Regions from separate parts of the Brachybacterium phenoliresistens genome, predicted to be linked through region 4. Evidence: predicted binding sites of a transcription regulator. Region 4 holds the regulator's gene; each other region holds the start of a gene.

Region 1 (5,430 bases), on a different contig from region 4:
CCTGGCTGGACGGCCGCCTCGCCGGATCGGCGCGCCGCCTCGCGCTGGCGGGGATCGGCGCCGCCGGCCTGGCGCTGCTGGTGGGCCTCGGGCCCTACCCCGTCTCCATGATCACCGCGGCCACCGACGAGATCTCCAACTCGAGCCCTACCCGCGTGACCATGGCGTTCCTCGGCATGGCGCAGGCCGGCCTGATCCTGCTGGCCGAGCGCCCGCTGGCGGCGCTGCTGGAGCGTCCGCGCGTGTGGTTCCTGACGGTGCTGGTGAACCAGCGGATCATGACGTGGTTCCTCTGGCACCTCACCGCCCTGGTCGCCCTGGCGCACCTGCTGATCGCGCTCGACGCACGGCCCCTGCTGCCGGCGCCCCTCAGCGGGGTCTGGTGGCTGACCCGCCCGCTGTGGTGCCTGGCCCTGCTGGGTCTGACGGCCCTGCTGGTGCTCGCGTTCGGCCGCTTCGAGTCGCCGCGGGCGGACGACCGCCCCGCGCCTGCCCTGTGGCGACCGGTGCTCGCCGCGGCCATGGTCTGCGCCGGCCTCGCGGTCATGGCCGATGCCGGGATGGTCGGAGCCGGCGGGCTGCAGCCCCTGTGGCCCCTGCTGCCGCCGGCCGGGATGCTCATCGGCGGGATCGTGGCCCTGCCCGGCCGCCGTGCCAGGACCCCGCAGCCGTAGACTCACCCCGCCGGCCACGAGGAGGTCGCCATGCCCGCCGCTCCGCTCCATGACGCCGCGCCCGCAGCGCTCTACGCCCAGGCCTGGGACGGGCTGTGGCAGGCCGTCACCGCCCTGGAGCCCGGCGACTTCGCGGAGCCGTCCGGCTGCGCGGGCTGGCTGGTGCGGGACCTCGTCTGCCACCTGGTGATCGACGTCCAGGACGTGCTGATCACCCTGGCCACGCCGTCCGATGCTCCGGCCACGGCCGATGCCGCCGGCTACTGGAGCATCGTCGAGCCCCCGGACGGCACGGATCCGCTGGACGCCCTGATCCCCCGCCTCGCCGCCGCCTACCAGGACCCCGACCTGCTGCGCTTCCACCTGGAGGACCTCGGCTCCGCGGCACGACGGGCGGTCCGGCGCGCGGACCCGGCCCAGCACGTCCGCACACAGGAGATGATCCTGCGCACCGATGACTTCGCCGGCGCCTATGTCCTGGAATGGACCCTGCACCACCTGGACCTCCTGGTCGGCGCACCGACTCTGCCGCCCCCGTCGCCGCCGTCGCTGGGGTGGTCCCGCAGCCTCCTCGAGCGGGCCATCGGCCGGGCGCTTCCTGCGGCCCTCCCCGACGCCGATGCGCTGCGCCTGGCCACCGGCCGCCGCGCACCCGCAGCCGGGGACGTGGACCTGCTCGGGCCGGATCTCGCCGCGTCCCTCCCCTTCCCCCTCGGCTGACCACCGCAGGTCACGCCGGGCGGCGACGACGCATCGTCGTGACGACGGCCGTGTCGACGGTCGTGTCGGCCGCGGTGATCGGCAGGGCAGGGCCGCGGATCCGCACGCATGCCCTCGGGGGTGATCGGCGGCTACGCTGGAGGACGAGCCGCTCGCCCGGCGGCCGCCCTGCGCAGGAGGGGGAGGATCCCCGATGCTCGAGCACCGCACCACCCTGCGGGTGGTCACGTTCAACATCCACCACGGCGCCGATGCCGCCGGCGTCCTCGACCTCGAGCGCATCGCCCACGTGCTGGAGCAGCTGCGGCCGGATCTCGCCCTGCTGCAGGAGGTGGACCGGTTCTGGCCCCGCAGCGGAGGCGTGGACCAGCCCGCCGTGCTCGCCGACGCCCTGGGCCTCCACGCGGAGTTCGCCCCGGCGATGACCCTTCCCTCGGACCCGCCGGGCGGTCCGGACCGCGAGTACGGGCACATGATCCTCTCCCGGTGGCCGCTGGAGCAGGTGCATCGCATCCCGCTGCCGTGCGCTCCCGGAGAGGAGCCGCGCATGCTGCTGCACGCCCGCGCGGCCGTCCCCGGCGGCCCCGTCACCGTCGCGGGCACGCACCTGGATCCCGCCAGCGCCGAGGCGCGTCTGGCGCAGGTGCGGGCGATCATCGTCGAGCTTCCCGCGCAGGACGGCCCGGTGATCCTCGCCGGCGATCTCAACGAGGCGCCCGGCGCCGACTCCCTGGCGCTGCTGCAGCGGCGGATGTCCGACGCCTGGGAGCAGGGAGGCGACGGGGGCGAGGGGCTGACCTTCGTCGGCGACGGCACCGATCCGCACGCGGCGCGCATCGACCACATCCTGACGTCGGGGCTCACGTGCACCTCGGCGTGCGTGGCGGAGGCGGGCCGCGGCGCCTCCGACCACCTGCCGCTGCTGGCCGAGCTGCGGATGCCCTGATCCACGGCTCCCGCGACCGCCCCGGAGCGCGAGGAACCGTGCGCGCACCCGGACCGCTCCTCCTCCCCATAGCAGCGTTCTCCACGATCTCGCGACGCATCGCCCGGAAACCTGGCATCGAACGTATGATCGATATATACTGATCGCACGGCTCGGGGGAAAGTCGACCGGCCACGACGGAACGCATCGGAATTCCTCGGAAGGGGAGCCGGATCACGTCGGCATCCCCTCCCTCTGCGGGTCGGAGGAAATGCCGAGAGAGGACGGATGGTGTCGATGACGCATCATGGCCACCCCGAGCTCGACCTGGGGCCGGGCTCCTCGAGCCCGGGCGAGCGCCGGGCGCCGGATCTCGCCTCTGGCGAGCATCTCGCCGTCGGCGGCATCGTCCCCGGCTCCCGGATCTCGCAGCGCGTGCGCGAGCTGCTGGCCGGGATCGCCGCCGAGGCCGCGGCCCATGCGGCCCGCCAGCGCGAGCTGTACCGCTTCCACATCGATCCCGCCGGCCGGGACCCGCAGCAGGCCGCCTCTGCGCAGGCCGCCGCGGATGCGGCCTGCGCGGTCGCCCTGCGCTGCGACGCCGCCGGCGCCCGCCGGCTCATCCGCGAGGCGGTGCTCGCCGTGGAGGCCTTCCCGCTCACCCTGGAGCGCCTCGCCTCCGCGGACCTGCCGGCTCCGTGGTTCACCCGCATCCTCCGGGCGTCCCGCGATCTCCCGGACGAGGACCTCGCCACCCTCGACGAGACCATCTCCGACTGGCCCCTGCGCACGCTCACGTTCCCGGGCTTCCGCCGGCGGCTGCGCCGGCTGGTCATGCACGTGGCCGAGCGGTCCCGCACCACCCGCTCCCCCGCTGATCAGCGCACGATCACCTGGCAGGAGCCGAATCTCGTCGAAGGCACCAGCACCCTCGAGATCATCGGCCCGACGGCGGAGATCACCGATCTCGTCGAACGCCTCAACGCCGCCGCCCGCGCGGTGCAGGACGCACAGCGCCTCGCCCTGCGCGACGGCCTGGACGAGATCCCCTTCGACCTCGACGGCGACGTGCAGCGCACGGCCATGGTGATGTCGCTGGGCCAGATCCGCTATGCCGTCATGACCCGCAGCGTCCTGGACACCGGCGGCGTGGCCGTCCCGCACACGCGGCGCCGCGTGAACATCACGGTCCCGGCGCTCACGGCGCTCGGCGCCTCGAACGAGCCCGGTCTGCTCGAGGGCGAGACTCCGGTGCCCGGTCCGGTCGCCCGCGCCATCGCCGGCGCCGCCGAGGACTGGTGGCTCGTGCTCACCGACCCCGCCACCGGAGCCTTCCTCGGCGAACCGGCGGTCCGGTACCGTCCCGGCGCGGCCGTGCTCGAGCTCACCCACCTGAAGACGCCGCTGTGCGCGCACCCGGGGTGCACCAGGCCCAGCCGCGGCCGCATCGAGGTCGACCACATCGAGGAGTTCGACCACGAGGATCCCCAGCACGGCGGAAAGACGATTCCGGAGAATCTCCACCATCTCTGCCTCATGCATCATCGCATCAAGACCGAGGGGCTCACCGACCCCCACCGGATTCCCGGCGGCGCCACCCGCTGGAGCATCGGGAGCGACGTCGTCGTCGACATTCTCGACAATCAGGATCTGGGCGCTCCCGAGAACAATCCGGAATTCCGATCCGCATTCCTCGGCGAGCGTCGCTCGGGGCCCCCGACCGCCCGCAGCAGGCTGGTCACCGCCCATGAGGACGCCCCGCCCTACTGAAGCCCGGTCACCGGCAACGGCCTCCCCGCGGTCGCCTCCGTTCGGCCCTCTCCCCCACCCGGCATCGGGTGGGGTGGGGCCGACGCGCGCCCAGCTCCCGGACCGCGGGTGATCAGTCCGCGGCGTCGCCGATCTGCTCGTCGTACCAGGCGATCTTCTCCGTCAGCCGGGCACGGCGACGGGTGAGCAGGGCGATCTGGGCATCGACATCGGCCGCGTGCTCACGCAGGAGAGCGGCGCGATCCGTCATCGTCGCGGGATCCTGGCACATCTCCCCATAGCGGCGCAGCCGTTCGATCGGCATGCCGGTGTCCCGCAGGCACTGCAGGAAGTCGAGGGTCGACAGATCCGCGTCAGAGTAGACCCGGTGCCCGCCGGCGCTGCGCGCGACCCGCGGCAGGATGCCCTCGCGCTCGTAGTAGCGCAGGGTGTCGATCGTGAACCCGCTGCGCTGCGCGGCCTCGGCCGGGGTATAGGTCGCCATGACGGCAGGCTACCGCTTGACCTGGAGCGCGCTCCAGGGCTCAGGCTCATGCCATGACCGCACAGAACAGCACCCCGGCCCGTCCCGACCCGACCACCCCGCCGCCCGACTCCCCGCTGGTGCTCGGCGCGATGACCTTCGGCACCCGCATCGACGAGGAGACGTCCTTCGCCCTCCTGGACCGCTTCGTCGAGCGCGGCGGCACCTGGATCGACACCGCCGACTGCTACGCCTTCTGGCTGGATCCCGCCGGCCGGGGCGGAGCCAGCGAACGGGTCATCGGCCGCTGGCTCGCCGCCCGCCCCGGGATGCGCGACCGGGTGCGCATCGCCACCAAGGTCGGTGCGGAGCCGCTGTGGGCGGGGTCCTGGCCCGAGCACCGGTCCGGCCTGTCCCGACGGGCGATCCACGACGCCTTCGCCGGAAGCCTCGCACGGCTCGGGATCGAGAGCGTGGATCTGCTGTGGCTGCACCAGGAGGACCGCACCGTCCCCATCGAGGAGAGCGTGGACGCGATGGCCGAGCTCGCGGCCGATGGCCGGGTGCGCCGCGTCGGCGCCTCGAACCATCCGGCCTGGCGGGTGGAGCGGGCCCGGGCGCATGCCCTGGCCACGGGCGCGATGCCGATCGACGCCCTGCAGCTCAGCGCGACCGCCCTGCGGCCCCGACCCGGCACGCAGCCGGAGGGGAACGTGCATCCCTTCGGCGTCCTGGGTGCCGAGCAGGTGGATCTGGCCCGTGAGGAGAGGCTGGAGGTGTGGGCCTATTCGCCGCTGCTGGGCGGTGCCTACGACGACCCCGCCAAGCCCATCGACCCGGTCTTCGACCATCCCGGCACGGAGCGACGCCTCGCGGCG
Region 2 (5,430 bases), on a different contig from region 4:
CACATGCTCGCACGTGCCCGGAGCACGATGCAGGCCCTCGGCGCCGCCACCCCGGGTCCGTCCCGTGACCAGCGCCGATGCTCGCCAGCGCCGGGCGTGGCGGCGTGGCGCGGGATGTACCCTGAGAGCTGACGCCGCAGCCTGCCCCGCCCCGAGGAGCCCCCATGACCCTGTTCGGCCTCGTCCGCCACGGACAGACGGACTACAACCTGCGTGATCTGTTCCAGGGGTCCTCGGACATCCCGCTGAACGACACCGGGATCCAGCAGGCGCATCAGGCGCTCGACGATCTCCCGCCCGTGGACTGGGACGTGGTGGTCTCCTCCCCGCTGCAGCGGGCCCAGCAGACGGCGCAGATCATCTCCGAGGACCACGGGATCCCCTTCGGCGGCACCGATGCCCGGCTGGTCGAGATCGACTGGGGCGTCGCCGAGGGCAAGCCCACCCGCGAGATGGAGGAGACGTACCCCGAGCGCTCCTTCCCCGGCCGCGAAGATCATCAGGCGGTCGCCGATCGCGGCTACGACGCCCTCGAGGACCTCGAGCGGCGGTACCCGGGACAGAAGGTCCTCGTGGTCGCCCACGGCACCCTGATCCGATTCGTCCTGTCGGGGATCATCGAGAGGCCGCTGCCCTCGATCCCGAACGCGACGCTCTCGCTGGTCGACCTCGAGGGCACCACCTGGGGCGTGCGGATGATCGCGGGCGCTCCGGTCGAGCACGAGGTGCGGGTCGTCTCCCGGGACCAGAATCCCCGGTTCATCCTCGAGAAGTCGCATCTCGCTCCCGGCCAGATCGCGGCCGAGGTCCAGGAGTCGGAGGCCCGCCGATGAGCCCCCGGACGGCCATCGATGCCGAGGGCGCGTGGTTCGAGCCCGACCGCATCGCCGAGCTGCGCCGCCATCTGCCCATCCCGTACATCGACGTGGTGCCGGTGCGCACAGACGTCGACGGGACGGTCGCCCAGGTGGGCCTCCTGCTGCGCGCCTCGGGGACGGGGCGGATCGTGCGGACCATCGTCTCGGGCCGCGTGCTCATCCACGAGACGCTGCGTGAGGCGATCGCCCGCCACATCGACAAGGATCTCGGGTCGATGGCTCTGCCGCGCATCCCGGCGAGCCCGGTGCCGTTCACCGTCGCCGAGTACTTCCCGACGCCGGGGCAGTCACTGTTCACCGATCCGCGGCAGCATGCGATCTCCCTCGCCTACCTGGTGCCCGTGGACGGCGAGGCCTCTCCGCAGGAGGACGCGCTGGAGCTGAACTGGTACGACGTCGCCGAGCTCCTGGAGTCCGGGGTGATGGACGAGCTCGAGGGCGGTCACGACATCGTGGTGCGTCGCGCCCTGGCCCATGCCGGCGTGATCTGACCTCCTGCCCTGCCCGTCCTGGGCGGGCTGGCGGTCACGGTGCGATCCGATCCTGCCATCTTCAGAAGGGCGGGGGTCCGTCGGAGCCGAAAGGGAAGGCCAAACCGCCCTCGGTCCCGGAATCTCGATTCCGCTTCCGACGCTGCTGGATGCCCCACGGGTCGGCAGGATCGACGGTCGCCGGTGACACTCGGGTCGAGGCGTCGGTAGCGCGGCTGGGAGCACCATCATTCCTGGGGCGCTCGACGTCGTCGCCTCTCCCGGGGCGCACGCCAGCGCCACCGCCATGACCTCCAGTCCCATGCCCGGAGTCGTCTTCCCCGGACTCGCCGTGTCCTCCACCCCGGTCTCCGGGGTCGCTACCTCCAGGGTCCTTGCCGCCGGGACTTCCGCCTCCGGGGTCATCGCCGCCGCCGGGGTCCTGACCGTCGGGAGTGGGCGGGTCGTCGGGATCGTCGTCCTCGTCCGGGGGGATCGGCCGGCCGAAATGGCGGCAGTCCTGACCGCAGAGCACGCCCTGGTGGTCCTGGTAGTGGTCCATCAGATGCTTGACGGTCATCGTCCCGATCAGATCGACATCATCGACCACATCCCGGATCACGTGATGCCCCTCCCTGCTCCCGATCAGCCACCGCGTCCGCCCCGGACGCGTCACCCCGTCCGGACCGATCTGGACGGGCTGGATCCGGACAGGGTCGAGGACCCCGTCGGTCTTCTCCTGATGATGGAACCGGCACAACCAGTGCAGGTTCTCCAGATCCGTCGCCCCACCAGCGAGGAACTCCTCGATGTGATCACACTCCGACCCCAGCGACACCGGCCTCCCGCACCCCGGCACCGCGCACTGCGACCCCCGCAGACGCAGATGCTCCCGCATCGCCGCGGTCGGCCGGTACGTCGCCGCCGGAAGCTTCACGAACGCCCCGCTGACCGGGTCGGTCAGCACCCGGTACCAGTCCTCCTCCCCCGCCGCCAGCGTCCGCGCGAGGTCTGCCGGGACCGGCACCATCCCATCCAGCATCCCCGGCGCCTCACTCACCCCCAACAACGACAGGATCGGCACGGTCACGGTGATCCGGAACCGGTCCGCCGGCACCTCCACCCCATCCGTATCCACCTGCCCACGGGTCGCCAGCAGGAACCGCAGGGTCGCCAGGGACATCGGCCGCTGATCCTCCCGCACCATCCCATCCGGATCCCACGGAACCTCCCCACCCGCAGCCAGGGCCGCGCGCTGCTGGGCCTGGACCGCCCGCGCCGCCACATCCAGACGCCGCGCCGCCGAGTACACCTCGGGCGTCGGCCCGGTCAGGGTCATGCACGACATGCCCCCACCGACCTCCTGCACCCGCACACCCCGCTCCACCGGCACCGGCGCCTCGTCTGCCGCCTGCAGGGACTCCGCCCACGCCACCAGGGCCCGGAGGTTCTTGAAGAAGGTCTTCGGGGTGCAGTGCAGGTCCCAGCCGGCGACGACCTCATCGATGCCCTGCTGGAGGACGTGCCGCAGCGTCCGCGTCATCCGGATCATCTCCCGGAACCAGAAGGCCGGGAATTCCTCCCCCTCCAGACGCGTCAGGCATCCCGGGAAGTGCTCGACCGCCGTATACCCATCTGCGACCTCCCGCGCCCCGCGGGAAGCCGAGACCCGCAGCGCCTCCGCCGCGATGAGACTGCCGCAGTCCCCCTCCAGGCCCGGCTCGGGTGCCTCGTCGGGCCGATCCGACAGAGCATGCAGCGCGAAGTACTTCCGCGCCAGCAGAGGGCCTTCCTGGACCTCGAGATCCCACAGGGTCCGGGCGACCCCCGCCAGCACCGGGTCCTCCTCCACCCCCGCTCGCCCCGGCAGAGCCTCCCGCGACACCGGCCGACGGATCGCTCCCCGCGCGAGCGACAACGGCACCCGCGCCACGAACTGCTCCACCGTCGCCGGTCCCGGGAGTCGGGAACCCCGTCCCGCACCCTCCCCGTCGTCACCGGCGTCCGCTGCGGCACCCGCCGCGCGAGGGGCAGAGGCGGCCGGCGAGGACGCGGCGCGCGCTGAGCGCCCGGCCTCAGGAGCCGACGCAGGCAGAGCACGCGCGGGGCGATCGGGCATCCCCGGAATCTGATCCTGCGACATGCCGCCCCGCCCCCCTCCCCAGACTCTCCGGCGGCCCCGTCGCCGCCGATTTCGATTGCCTGTTCGAAACCCAGCCTACACCCGTACGCCGGTCGATGGAAGGCCATCACGACCATTGTGGAGAACTTCGTCCCACCTCTCCTCCCCACCGCGGCAGACCTCCCCGAATACGCTCTGACCAGCCACGTCATCGGGCGACGATGCGGTTCTTCGGAATACGTCCATGATGCACACGTTCCGCCACAGCGAAGCGCGGAAGATCATTCATCCTCGACCCCCGTAAACACGGGTGGCGGGACCCGGACGGCATCAGCGACGACGGCAGCCCCGCGGACGGTACCCGGAGGCCGGACATGACAAGAGCTCCTGACACCCCCTCTCGGGGACGCCAGGAGCTCAGGTCGGCCAGAAGCGCTAGGAGAGCAGCTCCCCCAGCCGCGTCGTGAGCTCTCGCAGGGCGCGGCCGCGGTGCGAGACCGCGTCCTTGTCCTCCGGGGAGAGCTCCGCAGCGGTCAGGGAGCCGCCGCCGGGCTGATCATCGGGCACGAACAGGGGGTCGTAGCCGAAGCCGCCCTCGCCGCGCCGCGCACGCAGCAGGGTGCCGGGCATCTCCCCGCGGCACACCAGCTCGCGACCGTCCGGGTGGACCGCGGCGACGACGGAGACGAAGCGCGCCGAGCGGTGCTCGTCCGGGACATCGGAGAGCTGGGCGAGCAGGAGATCGTTGTTCGCCTCGTCGTCGCCGTGACGGCCCGACCAGCGGGCGGAGAAGATCCCCGGGGCGCCGCCGAGCACGTCGACCGCGAGGCCGGAGTCGTCGGCGACCGCGAGCAGGCCCGTGGCCGCGGCGGCGGAGCGCGCCTTCTTCAGGGCGTTGCCCTCGAAGCTGACGGCGTCCTCGACCACATCGGGAAGGCCGAGGCCAGCGGCGGAGACGATCTGCTCCGCCTCCAGGCCCGGGACGGCCGGGGCGAGGATGCGCTGCAGCTCGCGCAGCTTCTTCGCGTTGTGGGAAGCCAGGACGATGCGGGCCCCGGCGGGAGCCGCGCTCACCGCTGCTCCGCGAGCACGTCCCGCTGGATCTGCGCGAGGGAGGCGCAGCCGGACTCGGCGAGATCCAGCAGGGTGGTGAGCTCGGCGCGGGAGAAGGGGACGCCCTCGGCGGTGCCCTGCACCTCGACGAGGCCGCCGGTGCCGGTGACGACCACGTTCATGTCGGTGTCGGCCGCGACGTCCTCGCGGTACTCGAGGTCCAGCAGCGGCCGGCCGTCGACGATGCCGACGCTGATGGCGCTCACCGAATCGGTGAGGACCGTCGCGGTGGCGGACAGCGAGGTGTGGCGCCGGCCCCAGGAGATCGCATCGGCGAGGGCGACGTAGGCGCCGGTGATCGCGGCGGTGCGGGTGCCGCCGTCGGCCTGGAGGACGTCGCAGTCCAGCTGGATGGTGTTCTCGCCGAGGGCGTCGAGGTCGATGACGGCACGCAGGGAGCGGCCGATGAGGCGGGAGATCTCGTGCGTGCGCCCGCCGATCTTCCCCTTGACGCTCTCGCGCGGGGACCGGGAGTCGGTGGCGCGCGGGAGCATCGCGTACTCGGCGGTGACCCAGCCGGAGCCGGACCCCTTCTTCCAGCGCGGCACGCCCTCGGTGAAGGAGGCGGCGCACAGCACGCGGGTGCGGCCGAACTCGATGAGCGCGCTGCCCTCGGCGTGGTCGAGCCAGCCGCGGGTGATCCTCACCTCGCGCAGCTGGTCGGGGGTGCGTCCGTCGACGCGGTCGCCGGTGGTCTGCGGGGTGGTCTCGCTCATCGGGTGCCTTCCTGGTGGGTGTCCTGCTTGCTGCAGCCGGCCTACTGCAGCTGGCGCTGCGCGGCCACCTCGAGGATAGCCATCGGCGCTGCCAGCTCGATCGGCCCGGGGTAGACGGCGCGGGCCTCGGC
Region 3 (5,430 bases), on a different contig from region 4:
GAGCACCTCCGCCTTCGAGCGGGCGCTGGACCAGCTGGGCCGCGCGATCGTCGCGGGGGAGCTGCCGGCCGGCCACGCCGACACGGTCGAGGGCCTGGTCGCGCGCACCGGGGCCTCCCGCAGCGTGGTCCGCGAGGTCACTCGGGTGCTCGGGTCCCTGGGCATGCTCAGCGCCGGGCGCCGCGTGGGTCTGCGCGTGCGCGGGGCCGAGCACTGGGACACCCTGGACCCGTGGGTGATCCGCTGGCGCCTGGCGCTGGGCGAGGAGGGGCGCCGCGCCCAGATCGACGAGCTGCGTTCCCTGCGGCGCGCCGTCGAACCGGAGGCCGCAGCCGCCGCCGCCCGCACCGTCGCCGCTGGTCACGCCGTTCCCGATCAGTGCGAGCGGCTTGCCCGCGCCGGCGAGGCGCTGGCGCAGGCGGACGATCCCGAGGCCTTCCTCGCGGCCGATGCCGAGCTCCACGCCGCCGTCCTCGCGCTGTCCGGGAGCGCGATGTTCGTGCGGCTGCGCCGGGTGATCGAGGAGGGGCTGCGGGACCGGGCCCTGCTCGAGCGCGCCCACCTCGCCCCCGATGCCCGGGACGTCGCCCTGCACGGCGAGGTGTGCCGGGCGATCGCCGCCGGGAACCCCGCGGCGGCGGCCGCGGCGATGCGGGAGATCGTGGAGCGCACCGGGCCGGAGGACGCGCAGCCGGCGTCGACGGGGGCACCTCCGGCTGAGAATTCCGCCGACTGAGGCTGCCTTCGGCTGAGGGGTTCGGCTCGTCAGAACGGCGGGGGAGGTCCCGGATCGGGCCTCGGGGGATGGAGCCGCCGTCGCTCCCGCTCCTGATGCGCCTCCCACAGCTCCTCGAACTCGGCGACGACCGCCGGGGTCATGAGGTCGACATCGTCCAGGGCGGTGCACCGTTCGCCCGCGGCGCCGATCCGCCAGCGGGTGCGGCCGGGGGAGACGCCCGCAGGCCCCGCCCCGGGGGCGGGTCCGAGCCGGACCGGGTCGAGCATCCCGAGGGTCTTCATCCGATGGTGCATCCAGCACAGCAGATGGCAGTTCTCGCTGCTGGTCGGGCCGCCCAGCTCGGGGTGCGCGGGGTCGTACTCGCGGATGTGGTCGTTCTCGGAGGCGGTGCACACGCTGCGCGTGCAGCTGGGCACGGCGCAGGTGGGACCCCGCTGGCGCAGGTGCTCCAGCAGCCCCGCCGACGGGCGGTACGTGTCCGTGGCGAGGGGGAGGTACGCGCCGGTGGACGGGTCCGTCAGCACCCGATGCCACACGTCGCAGCCGCCGGCGAGCTCGCGGGCCATGTCCGCCGGGATCGGCGTGATGCCGTCGAGGAGCCCGGGGGCGTCGCTCACGCCGAGCAGTGTCATCGCCGGGACCGTGATGTTCATGCGGAAGCGCGGCCGCGGCACCTCGACGCCCTCGGTGTCGAAGCTCGCGGTGCGCAGCAGCTGATAGCCGATCAGGGTCAGCGGCAGCGGCCGACCGCGGCCCGCGGCGGAACCGTCCGGGTCCAGGGGGACGTCTGTCCCCGCGGCCAGCGCCCGCCGCTGGACGTCCTGGACCGCGCGGGCGGCGGCGTCGAGGCGCCGGCCGAGGTCGAGGATCTCCGGGGCGGGGCCGAAGACCTGCAGGCAGGCGGTGCCGTCCTCCGCCGGGGGGAGGACCTCGATGCCGCGCCGGGGCTCGCGCGGCCCCTCGGCCCGGTCCATCCGGTCGGTCATCCAGGCCACCAGCTGGCGCAGCCGGCGCTCGAAGGTGTCCGCGGTGAGCCCCTCGCCCCAGTCCTCGACGAGCTGGTCGATGATCCGGCGGTGCGCATCGCGCAGCGCGCGGGTGCTGCGGAGGAGGCGGGTGAACCGGTCCACGGGCATGCGCCCGGCGGCGAGCCGCTCGAGGCTGCGGGGGAGGGAGCGCACGGCCATGCGGGCGTCGAGGATGCGCCGCAGCGCGACCTGGCGCGTGACCTGGAGGGCGAGCGCGGCGCGGTCGGCGTTCAGCTCGAGCTCCAGGCGCGCATCGTCGCCCTCGCCCGGGTCGACGGCGAGGGCGGCGAGGACCCGCGTGCGCTGCGCGTGCAGCTGCGAGGCGCGAGCCTCCGCATCCCAGAGATCCTGGAGCAGGGAGCCGAGCTCGACGTCCCCGCTCTCCTCGGCGCGCGCGGGGAGGTCGGTGCGGGTGACGCGCCGTCGCGGCGCGGCGACCCGGAAGCGGCGGGGGACATGCTGCTCGATGGCGCGGCGGATCTCCTCGTCCGACGGCATTCCGTGGCTCATCGTCCCCTCCTCCCCGGCTCATCGCGCGAGCGGGATGATCGTGCGCCCCTGCACCTCGCATCGAACACCTGTTCGATAGAACGACTCTACTCCGCGAAGAGACGTTCTCCCCTCATCCTCCGCGGCGTGTCGCGGCCGCGCCACAGGCACCCCGACGATGGGGACGAACGTGCCCTGGGGAGGAGGAGCGGAGCGCTCCCCGCTGCCCGCGCCGCGAGGTCCCTATCCCGGGGAGAGATGGCCGCGCAGAGTCGTCGCCGCGTACTCCCGCCGGAACCGGCCCCGCTCCCGGAGGATGGGGATGACCTGGTCGATCACGTCCTCAAGGCTCTCCGGCAGGGTCGGGGGCATGAGGTTGAAGCCATCGGCCGCGCCCGCGTCGACCCACGCGATGATCTGGTCGGCGACCTGCTCCGCGGTGCCGATCATCGTCGCGTGCCCGCCGCCGGCGGCGAGCAGCCCCAGCAGCTCCCGGACCGTCGGCCGGGCCGGGGCGGACTCGAGGATCCGCAGCACCGTGGCATACCGGCCCTGCGGACCGGTGAACTCCTCCAGCGGCGGCAGCTCCGGCACGGGGGCATCCAGCTCCCAGGCGCTCGCGTCCTGGCCGATGAAGAAGGACAGCTGGGCGAGGGACTCCCGCGCCGGCAGCAGCGCATCCAGCGCCGCCTTCTTCTCCCGCGCCTCCTGCTCGGTGCGGCCGATGTAGGTGACCAGCCCCGGCATGACGACGATCGAATCCGGGTCCCGGCCCTGCGCCCGGGCCCGCGCGCGGATGTCGGCGCGGTACTCCGTCGCCATGGGGATGTCCCAGGCCACGGCATAGATCCCCTCGGCATGGCGGGCGGCGAGATCGCGCCCGGGCTCCGAGCTGCCGGCCTGGAACAGCACCGGCCGGCCCTGCGGCGGGGAGGGGATGCTCAGCGGCCCGGCGACCCGGAAGCTCTCGCCCCGATGGTCGATGGGTCGGATCCGCTCGACGTCCGCGTAGACCGTGGCGCCGCCGTCGGGCAGGATCGCCTCGGCCGGGAACGAGTCCCACAGGGCGGTGATCGCCTCGATGAACTCATCGGCCCGCGCGTAGCGCTCGGCATGCGGCGGCAGCGCGTCCATGCCGTGGTTGCGGGCCTCCTCGTCGGTCATCGAGGTGACGACGTTGATCCCGGCGCGGCCGCCGCTGATGTGGTCCAGGCTCGCGAGCATGCGCGCCGCGTGGAACGGCTGCCAGAAGGTGCTCGAGATCGTCGTGACCAGGCCCAGGTGCGTGGTCGCCCGGGCCATCGCGGTGAGCGCGGTGATCGGCTCGAAGAACCAGCGCGGCCCGCCGGCGATCCCGGGGACGCCCGCGGACTGCCCGTCCGCGAGGAACAGCGCGTCCAGCGTCCCGCGCTCGGCGAGGCGCGCCAGCTCCTCCCATCGGCCGATGTCGCCCAGCCGCGCCACATCGGAGCCGGGCCGCCGCCAGGCCGCCGAGTGGTGGCCGCAGGCGTGGGCGAACAGGTTCAGGTGGATGGGGCGCGGTGCGGCCGTCATCAGTCCTTCACCAGCCCGCCGTCGACGACGAGGTTCTGGCCGGTGATCGCCCGGGAGAGCGGCGAGGCCAGCAGCAGCACGGCGTCGGCGAACTCCTCGGGGGTGGTCACCGACCCCAGCGGGGTGCTCGCCGCGATCGCGTCGAACACCGCCTCGGGCGTCGCGGCGCTCGCGTCGGTGGTGCGCAGCAGGCCGCCGCTGAGCATGTTCACCCGCACCCCGCGCGGGCCCAGATCTGCGGCGAAGGTCCTGGTCAGGGACAGCAGGGCCGCCTTCGCCGCGGTGTAGTCGTGGTAGGGGACCACGGGGTTCTGGAACAGGTTCGTGCCGATGGTGACGACCCGCCCGGAACCGGCGCGGTCGAAGTGGGGCAGGGCGGCCTGGACCAGGTTGACGGTGCCCTGGACGGATCCGGCGAACTGGGCGGCGAAGGCCTCGTAGCCGATCTCCGCGGCCTTCGGGCGGGCATCGCCGTCGAAGGCGAAGTCGGTCAGGGCGTTGGAGACGACGGTGCTCACCGGCGCTCCGAAGTGGTCCTCGGCCTCGGCGAACAGGGCGTCCAGCGCCGCGCGGTCGCGGACGTCGGCCCGCACGGCGAGGGCCCGCCCCTCGTGCGCGGCGGCGATCTCGCGGGCGGCGTCGGCGCTGCGCAGATGGTCGATCACCACCCGGGCTCCCTCGCGCAGGAACGCCTCGGTGATCGCACGGCCCAGGCCCCGGGCGCCGCCGGTGACCACGACGACCTGCTCGGAGAGCGCAGGGGCGGAGGAGGGCGCGGGAGGTGCCGCGGAGCCGCGGGGAGCCGCATCGGGCTGGGCCGTCGGATCGGGCTGCGCGGCGGGATCGGGCTGGGCTGCGGGGACGGGATCGGTCATCGTCTGCCTCTCGATTCGGCGAGAGGCACCCCCGAGCGTGACCTGCACGGATGCACCGGTCACCCGGGGCATCCGGCGCACGGCCGCTGCGACAATCCCTCCGCCAGCGTGAACTGGATCAGGTTCGACGGGTGTGTTCTCAGCCGCGCGTGGCGGCACCCCGTGTCACGCCCGGCACACTACCCGATGCCCCGTGCCCGCCGGCGCGACCGCCCCTCGCGCTGAGACCCCGCGGGATCGGCCGGCCAGGGTGCAGGCCGCGGTCCCGGGACGCCCCGTGGCGAGCCTCGGACGAATCGACCTGCGCGTTCGCATGACATCGGCCGATGTCGGAGAGATACTTGATACCCGGCGCAGGTGGCCGCCCCGGCCGCCGGAGGCGCCGGCTCGCCGAAGGAGATGGGCAGATGGAGATCCTCCTGTGGACCCTGGCCGGACTTCTCGCGGTGGTCTTCGCGACCTCGGGGACCACCAAGCTGGTCAGCTCCCGTGAACGACTGATCGAACGGACGCCGTGGGTCGAGCAGTTCCCGCATCCCTCCGTGCGCGGCATCGGAGCGCTCGAGGTGCTCGGGGCGATCGGCCTGATCCTCCCGGCAGCGCTCGGCATCGCCCCCTGGCTGACGGCCTTCGCCGCCGCGGGGCTGGGCATCACCATGGTGTTCGCCGCGCTGCTGCACCTGCGACGCGAGGAGGACGACCTCCCGGCGGCGATGCCCGCGATCGTGCTGGGCATCCTCTCGGT
Region 4 (5,430 bases):
CAGTGCTGCCCGAGGACCGCCCGCAGATCCTCGCCGACCTGCGCGCCGAGCGGGACGTGCGCGTCGCGCTGAACCTCGCCTGGATGCCCTACACCCCCGAGTCCTTCCTGCGGATCCTGCTGGCCCACCCCGAGCGGCTGCGCGCGGCCGCGCCGCGCAGCCTGCGCCCCGCGATGCTGCAGCACCTGGTGCGCCCCAAGGACTCCCCCTGGACCATCGAGGACGTCCCGCTGCTGGACGAGGTCGCCGAGCTCCTGGGCGAGGACGACTCGGTCTCGCGCGCGGAGGCGGAACGACGCCGCGAGAAGCGCAGCCAGGACGTCAGCTACGCGCGCGAGGTCCTGGAGAACGTGGACACCTCCGGGATGGTCCGTGCGGAGGACCTCGCCGACCAGGTCGCCCGGGTGCGCGACGGCCGCACGCTGGCCGAACGGGCGCGGTCCGAGCGGGACTGGACCTACGGGCACATCGTGGTGGACGAGGCCCAGGAGCATTCGCCGATGATGTGGCGCGCCCTCATGCGCCGCAACCCGACCAAGTCCTTCACGGTCGTCGGGGACGTCGCCCAGACCTCCTCGGCGGCCGGGACCTCCTCCTGGGAGGCGGTGCTGGCCCCCTATGTCGAGGACCGCCTCCAGGTGGAGCACCTCACGGTCAACTACCGCACCCCGCGACGGGTCATGGATGCCGCCCAGCGCATGGCCGAGCGCCACGACCTCCCCGTCACGGCGGTCTCCTCCGTGCGCGAGGGCGAGCTGGATCCCGTGCTGCGCCCTGCGCGGGCGGGGCAGCTCGCCGACGAGGTGGTCCGCGCGGTGCGCGACCAGCTCTCGGCCGATACCGGGCGCATCGCCGTGATCGTCGAGGCCGATCAGGTGAGCGAGCTGGTGGCGGCGCTGCGCGCGCAGGAGGGGCTGCCGCGCGTGGGCTCGGGAAGCGCGGGCGTGGACGACGAGGTGGCGGTGATGTCGCCGCAGGACGCCAAGGGCCTGGAGTTCGACGGCGTCGTCGTGGTCGAGCCGGCGCGGCTCGTCTCGGACGGCGTGCACGGGGCCGGTGATCTGTATGTGGCGATGACCCGCCCGACGCGGCGGCTGGACGTCGTGCATGCGGCACCGCTGCCGGCCGGCCTGGAGGGCTGAGGGCCCCGCCCCCCGGGCGTCCCGGGCCGGGACGAAGGATCGGCGGCCGCGGCTTCCCCTCCGCGACCGCCGATCCGGTCGGCGCCTCGTGAGGCGCCAGCAGACATCTTATGCATGAACCGGACGGGCTCGCGCACGATTCCCGGATCCGGACCCCTCAGACGCCGGATGCACCCCCGGCCGCCTCGGCGCGCAGCCGCGCGATCGCGGCCTCGAAGTCGTCCAGCGATTCGAAGGACTGGTACACGCTCGCGAAGCGCAGGTAGGCCACCAGGTCGAGATCCTGCAGCGGCTGGAGGATCGCGAGGCCCACCTCGTGCGCCTCGATCTCCGCCTGGCCGCGCTGGCGGATCGCGTCCTCGACGCGCTGGGCCAGCACCGCGAGCTGGTCATCGCTGACCGGCCGGCCCTGGCAGGCCTTGCGCACCCCGGAGATCACCTTGGACCTGCTGAAGGGCTCGCTCACCCCGGATCGCTTCACGACCGAGAGGGAGGCGGTCTCCACGGTGGAGAACCGGCGGGAACAGGCGGTGCACTGACGGCGGCGACGGATGGTCGCGCCGTCGTCAGAGGTCCGGGAGTCGACGACGCGCGAGTCAGGATTGCGGCAGAACGGGCAGTGCACCCGTCCAGCCTACCGGCAGCGCGCCGCGCCGCCCTCACTTCTGCGCGGTGACCCCCTGCGGCAGGACGATCTCCTGGCCTGCGGTCAGACGCGGGGTCTCCATCCCATTGAGGCGACGGACCTCCTCGACGAAGGCCTGGGGCTCGACACCCTCGGGCGCATAGGACTCGGCATAGGCCCACAGGGTGTCCCCGGACTCGACCGTCACCACGGGGCCGTGCTCGGTCGCACCGGCGAAGGCCCAGGGGCCGCCGGCGAAGAGGAGCAGCGCGAGGGCGACGAGCACGCCGAGGACGAAGGCGGCCCCGGTGACGAGCACCCGCCCCCGGCGGGTCAGCTCGAGTCGAACACGCGGTCGAGGGGTAGCGTCGACGGCGGCGGCATCCCGGGTGGGAAGGGAAAGGATCGTGGCCATGTCCGAACTCCTGTTCGATCGAATACGTGTACGACTGTAGGCCCCCGCGGCGCGACACGCAAGAACATGTCGAACACATGTTTGGTGACAGCGCCTCCAGCGCCTACTGTTGTTCGTGGGATCACTCCACCAGGAGGGTCCGACATCCGAAGCCGCGGTCGAACGCCAGGAGGCCCCGCCATGTCGCCGAGCAGCACCAGCACCCCGGAGGCGGAGGACGCCTCCGCGACGGCGGGCCTCACCCATCGCCAGCGCCGGATCCTCGAGGAGATCGCCGCCGCGATCGCCGATCACGGCTACCCGCCCACCATGCGGGAGATCGGCGACGCCGTCGGCCTGACCTCGTCCTCCTCCGTCGCGCACCAGCTCGGGGTCCTCGAGCGCAAGGGCTTCCTGCGCCGGGACCCCAAGCGCCCCCGCGCCATGGAGATCGTGCTCCCGGACGAGAGCGGCGAGCCCGAGCTCTCCCCCGGCGAGCCGATGCCGAGCACCGTGGGCGTCCCCGTCCCCCTGGTGGGCCGCATCGCCGCGGGCGTGCCGATCACCGCCCAGGAGCAGGTCGAGGACGTCTTCACCCTCCCTCAGCAGCTCGTCGGGGACGGGGACCTCTTCCTGCTCCAGGTCGTCGGGGAGTCGATGATCGACGCCGCGATCTGCGACGGGGACTGGGTCGTGGTGCGCAGCCAGCCCGTCGCCCAGAAGGGCGAGATCGTCGCGGCCATGATCGACGGCGAGGCGACCGTGAAGACCTTCGCCCAGCGCGACGGCCACGTCTGGCTGATGCCGCACAACCCGTCGTTCGCGCCGATCCTCGGCGACTCCGCCGAGATCCTCGGCAAGGTCGTGGCGGTGCTGCGAGCGGTCTGAGACGCGTCTGCGCGCCGCACCCGCCGGGGGGCCGACCCTCCGGGGCCGGCCGCGAAGATCAGCCGACCGCGGGGTCAGCCGGCTGCGGGGTCAGTCGGACACGGGGTCAGCCGGACGCGGCGAGGCGACCGAGGGCCTGGAGCGCGACCTGCGGGTCCCGGGTCTGCCACAGCGGCGGCATCGCCTGCACCAGGAACGAGCCATAGCGCTTGGTCATCAGGCGCGGATCCAGCACCGCGACCATCCCCCGGTCCTCCGCCGTCCGGATCAGCCGGCCGGCGCCCTGGGCCATGAGCAGGGCGGCGTGCTGCGCCGAGATCGACATGAAGGCGTTCCCGCCGCGCTCGGAGATCCGCTCCTGCCGCGCCGCCACCAGGGGCTCGTCCGGCCGCGGGAACGGGATCCGGTCGATGGTGACCAGGCGGCAGGCACGACCGGGCACGTCCACGCCCTGCCACAAGGTGATGGTGCCGAACAGGCTCGTCGCATCGTCGGCGGCGAAGGCGCGCACGAGGTTGGACATGGAGTCCTCGCCCTGCACCCCCACGGGAAGGTCCGTGCGGGCCCGCACGTGCTCGGCGGCGAGCTCCGCCCCGCGGCGCGAGGAGAACAGGCACAGCGCACCGCCGCGGGAGGCCTCGATGAGCTCGGTCAGGTGATCGAGCATGTCCAGGGACGGGCCCTCCCGACCGGGCTGCGGCAGGTGCGAGGCGATGTAGAGGATGCCCTGGCGCGGGTAGTCGAAGGGGCTGCCCACATCGAGGCCGGCCCAATGGCTCGCGTTCCGGGCGCCGCCGCGCCGATCCGGGTCCTGGCGGTCCGCAGCACGCAGGCCCACCGCGCCGGCAGGCTGCTCGAAACGCCCGCCGAGGGCCAGGGTGGCCGAGGTCAGCACCGCGGTGCGCTCCTCGAGGATCGCTCCGCGCAGCGCCGTGGCCACGGACATGGGGGCGATGGTGAGGCTGGTGCGCCCCGTCGCATCGGACCGGGAGATGGCCACGACATCGTCCTCGTCCGGGGTCACGGCACGTTCGCAGACGTCGATGATCTCCTGCAGGATCGACCGGACGGCCTTGCGGGCGCCCGCGGTCCCCGCGAGCGACTCGTCCCCGGCCTCCTTGGCATCCGCATGCGCCCCGCGCGCCTCGGTGCGCAGCGTGGTCAGCGCATCGGACATGCGCGCGGGAAGGTCGCCGATGACGCGGCCGTCGGGCATCTCCTCCAGGGCCGCGCGCAGCTCCTCCCCGGCGTCGTCGAGGGCGGTGGCGGCCACCCCCAGCGACCTCAGCTCGCGGACGGCGCCGCGCACCATGCCCGGGGAGAGGTGCTCGGTGATGGCGCTGGTGACGCGGGAGGCGAGATCGTGGGCCTCGTCGAGCACGACCACATCGTGCTCGGGGATGATCCCGTGGCGGTCGAACGCGTCCACGGCCAGCAGGGCATGGTTGGTCACGATCACATCGACCTCGCGGGCGACCTCGCGGCTGCGCTCGGCGAAGCACGACTGCACCAGCGGGCAGGTCTGCCCCAGGCACTGGTTGCCGGTGACCGAGACCTGCCGCCAGGCGCGGTCGGAGACGGGCGCCTCGAGGGAGTCGCGGTCCCCCGTGTCGGTCTCCTCCGCCCAGCTGCGCAGGCGCTTGACCTGATCGCCCAGCCGCTCGCCGCGCTCTCCCCCGCGGGCGGCGGACTCCGCGAACAGTGCCCCGGGCTCGAGATCGCTGGGGTACCCGCCCTCCATCTTGTGCTTGCACAGATAGTTGCTGCGGCCCTTGAGCAGCGCGAAGGTGGGCCGCCGCGGCAGATGATCGGCCAGCGCCTCGACGATCCGCGGCAGGTCCTTGCGGATGATCTGGCTCTGCAGGGCGATGGTGGCGGTGGAGACGACCACGGGCCGCTCCCCGGTGACCGCGTGATGCAGCGCGGGCACGAGGTAGGCCAGCGACTTCCCGGTGCCGGTCCCGGCCTGGACCAGGAGGTGCCGCCGCTCGCGCATCGCCACGTCGACGGCCTCTGCCATCCGCGCCTGACCTGGGCGTTCGCTGCCGCCGATGGCGTCGATCGCCCGGGCCATGAGGGTCTTCACGTCGATGGCGACATCGGTCTCGTCCGGGGCGGTGGGCATTGCTCAAGCCTAGCTCCGTCCGGGCCCGCGCCCGGGGATGAGAGAGCCGTGCGGAGCGTCGCCGTGGACACATCCGGGAGCGCTGCGGCGGCACGACGACCGCGCGGCGGGCCCGGGATCCCGGGCCCGCCGCGCGGGGATGGTCGCGGGCTCTCAGGCCACGTGCACGGCCTGCGCCTGCAGCTCCGCGGCGAGCGCCGCATCGACCCGGGCATGCAGGCGGGTCCCCTCGCTGCGGTGCTCCTCGTCCAGGACC

Evidence for each region. The regulator LexA, encoded in region 4, represses DNA repair genes until DNA is damaged. The targets are predictions, from matches to a motif close to TCGAACANNTGTTCGA.
Region 1: a site for LexA is predicted at 2,458-2,473, ahead of ABD234_RS02230 (HNH endonuclease signature motif containing protein). Genes of this name have one in related genera too.
Region 2: a site for LexA is predicted at 3,543-3,558, ahead of ABD234_RS03490 (HNH endonuclease signature motif containing protein). Genes of this name have one in related genera too.
Region 3: a site for LexA is predicted at 2,338-2,353, ahead of ABD234_RS10400 (HNH endonuclease signature motif containing protein). Genes of this name have one in related genera too.

The regions. Positions count from the first base shown of each region.
Region 1 is NZ_BAAAOW010000001.1:485,608-491,037, forward strand. It holds gene ABD234_RS02215 (acyltransferase family protein) at 1-674, shown strand, start outside; gene ABD234_RS02220 (maleylpyruvate isomerase N-terminal domain-containing protein) at 705-1,394, shown strand; gene ABD234_RS02225 (endonuclease/exonuclease/phosphatase family protein) at 1,588-2,340, shown strand; gene ABD234_RS02230 (HNH endonuclease signature motif containing protein) at 2,617-4,089, shown strand; gene ABD234_RS02235 (MerR family transcriptional regulator) at 4,202-4,573, opposite strand; gene ABD234_RS02240 (aldo/keto reductase) at 4,627-5,430, shown strand, end outside.
Region 2 is NZ_BAAAOW010000001.1:753,139-758,568, forward strand. It holds gene ABD234_RS03480 (histidine phosphatase family protein) at 165-833, shown strand; gene ABD234_RS03485 (DUF4916 domain-containing protein) at 830-1,369, shown strand; gene ABD234_RS03490 (HNH endonuclease signature motif containing protein) at 1,431-3,293, opposite strand; gene rdgB (RdgB/HAM1 family non-canonical purine NTP pyrophosphatase) at 3,906-4,544, opposite strand; gene rph (ribonuclease PH) at 4,541-5,299, opposite strand; gene ABD234_RS03505 (MBL fold metallo-hydrolase) at 5,341-5,430, opposite strand, start outside.
Region 3 is NZ_BAAAOW010000004.1:15,724-21,153, reverse strand. It holds gene ABD234_RS10405 (FadR/GntR family transcriptional regulator) at 1-736, shown strand, start outside; gene ABD234_RS10410 (SDR family oxidoreductase) at 1-2, shown strand, start outside; gene ABD234_RS10400 (HNH endonuclease signature motif containing protein) at 766-2,277, opposite strand; gene ABD234_RS10395 (LLM class flavin-dependent oxidoreductase) at 2,500-3,810, opposite strand; gene ABD234_RS10390 (3-oxoacyl-ACP reductase) at 3,810-4,685, opposite strand; TPP riboswitch at 4,763-4,858, opposite strand; gene ABD234_RS10385 (DoxX family protein) at 5,093-5,430, shown strand, end outside.
Region 4 is NZ_BAAAOW010000002.1:312,527-317,956, reverse strand. It holds gene ABD234_RS05890 (HelD family protein) at 1-1,142, shown strand, start outside; gene nrdR (transcriptional regulator NrdR) at 1,300-1,767, opposite strand; gene ABD234_RS05880 (LysM peptidoglycan-binding domain-containing protein) at 1,802-2,182, opposite strand; gene lexA (transcriptional repressor LexA) at 2,363-3,049, shown strand; gene ABD234_RS05870 (ATP-dependent DNA helicase) at 3,156-5,174, opposite strand; gene hflX (GTPase HflX) at 5,328-5,430, opposite strand, start outside.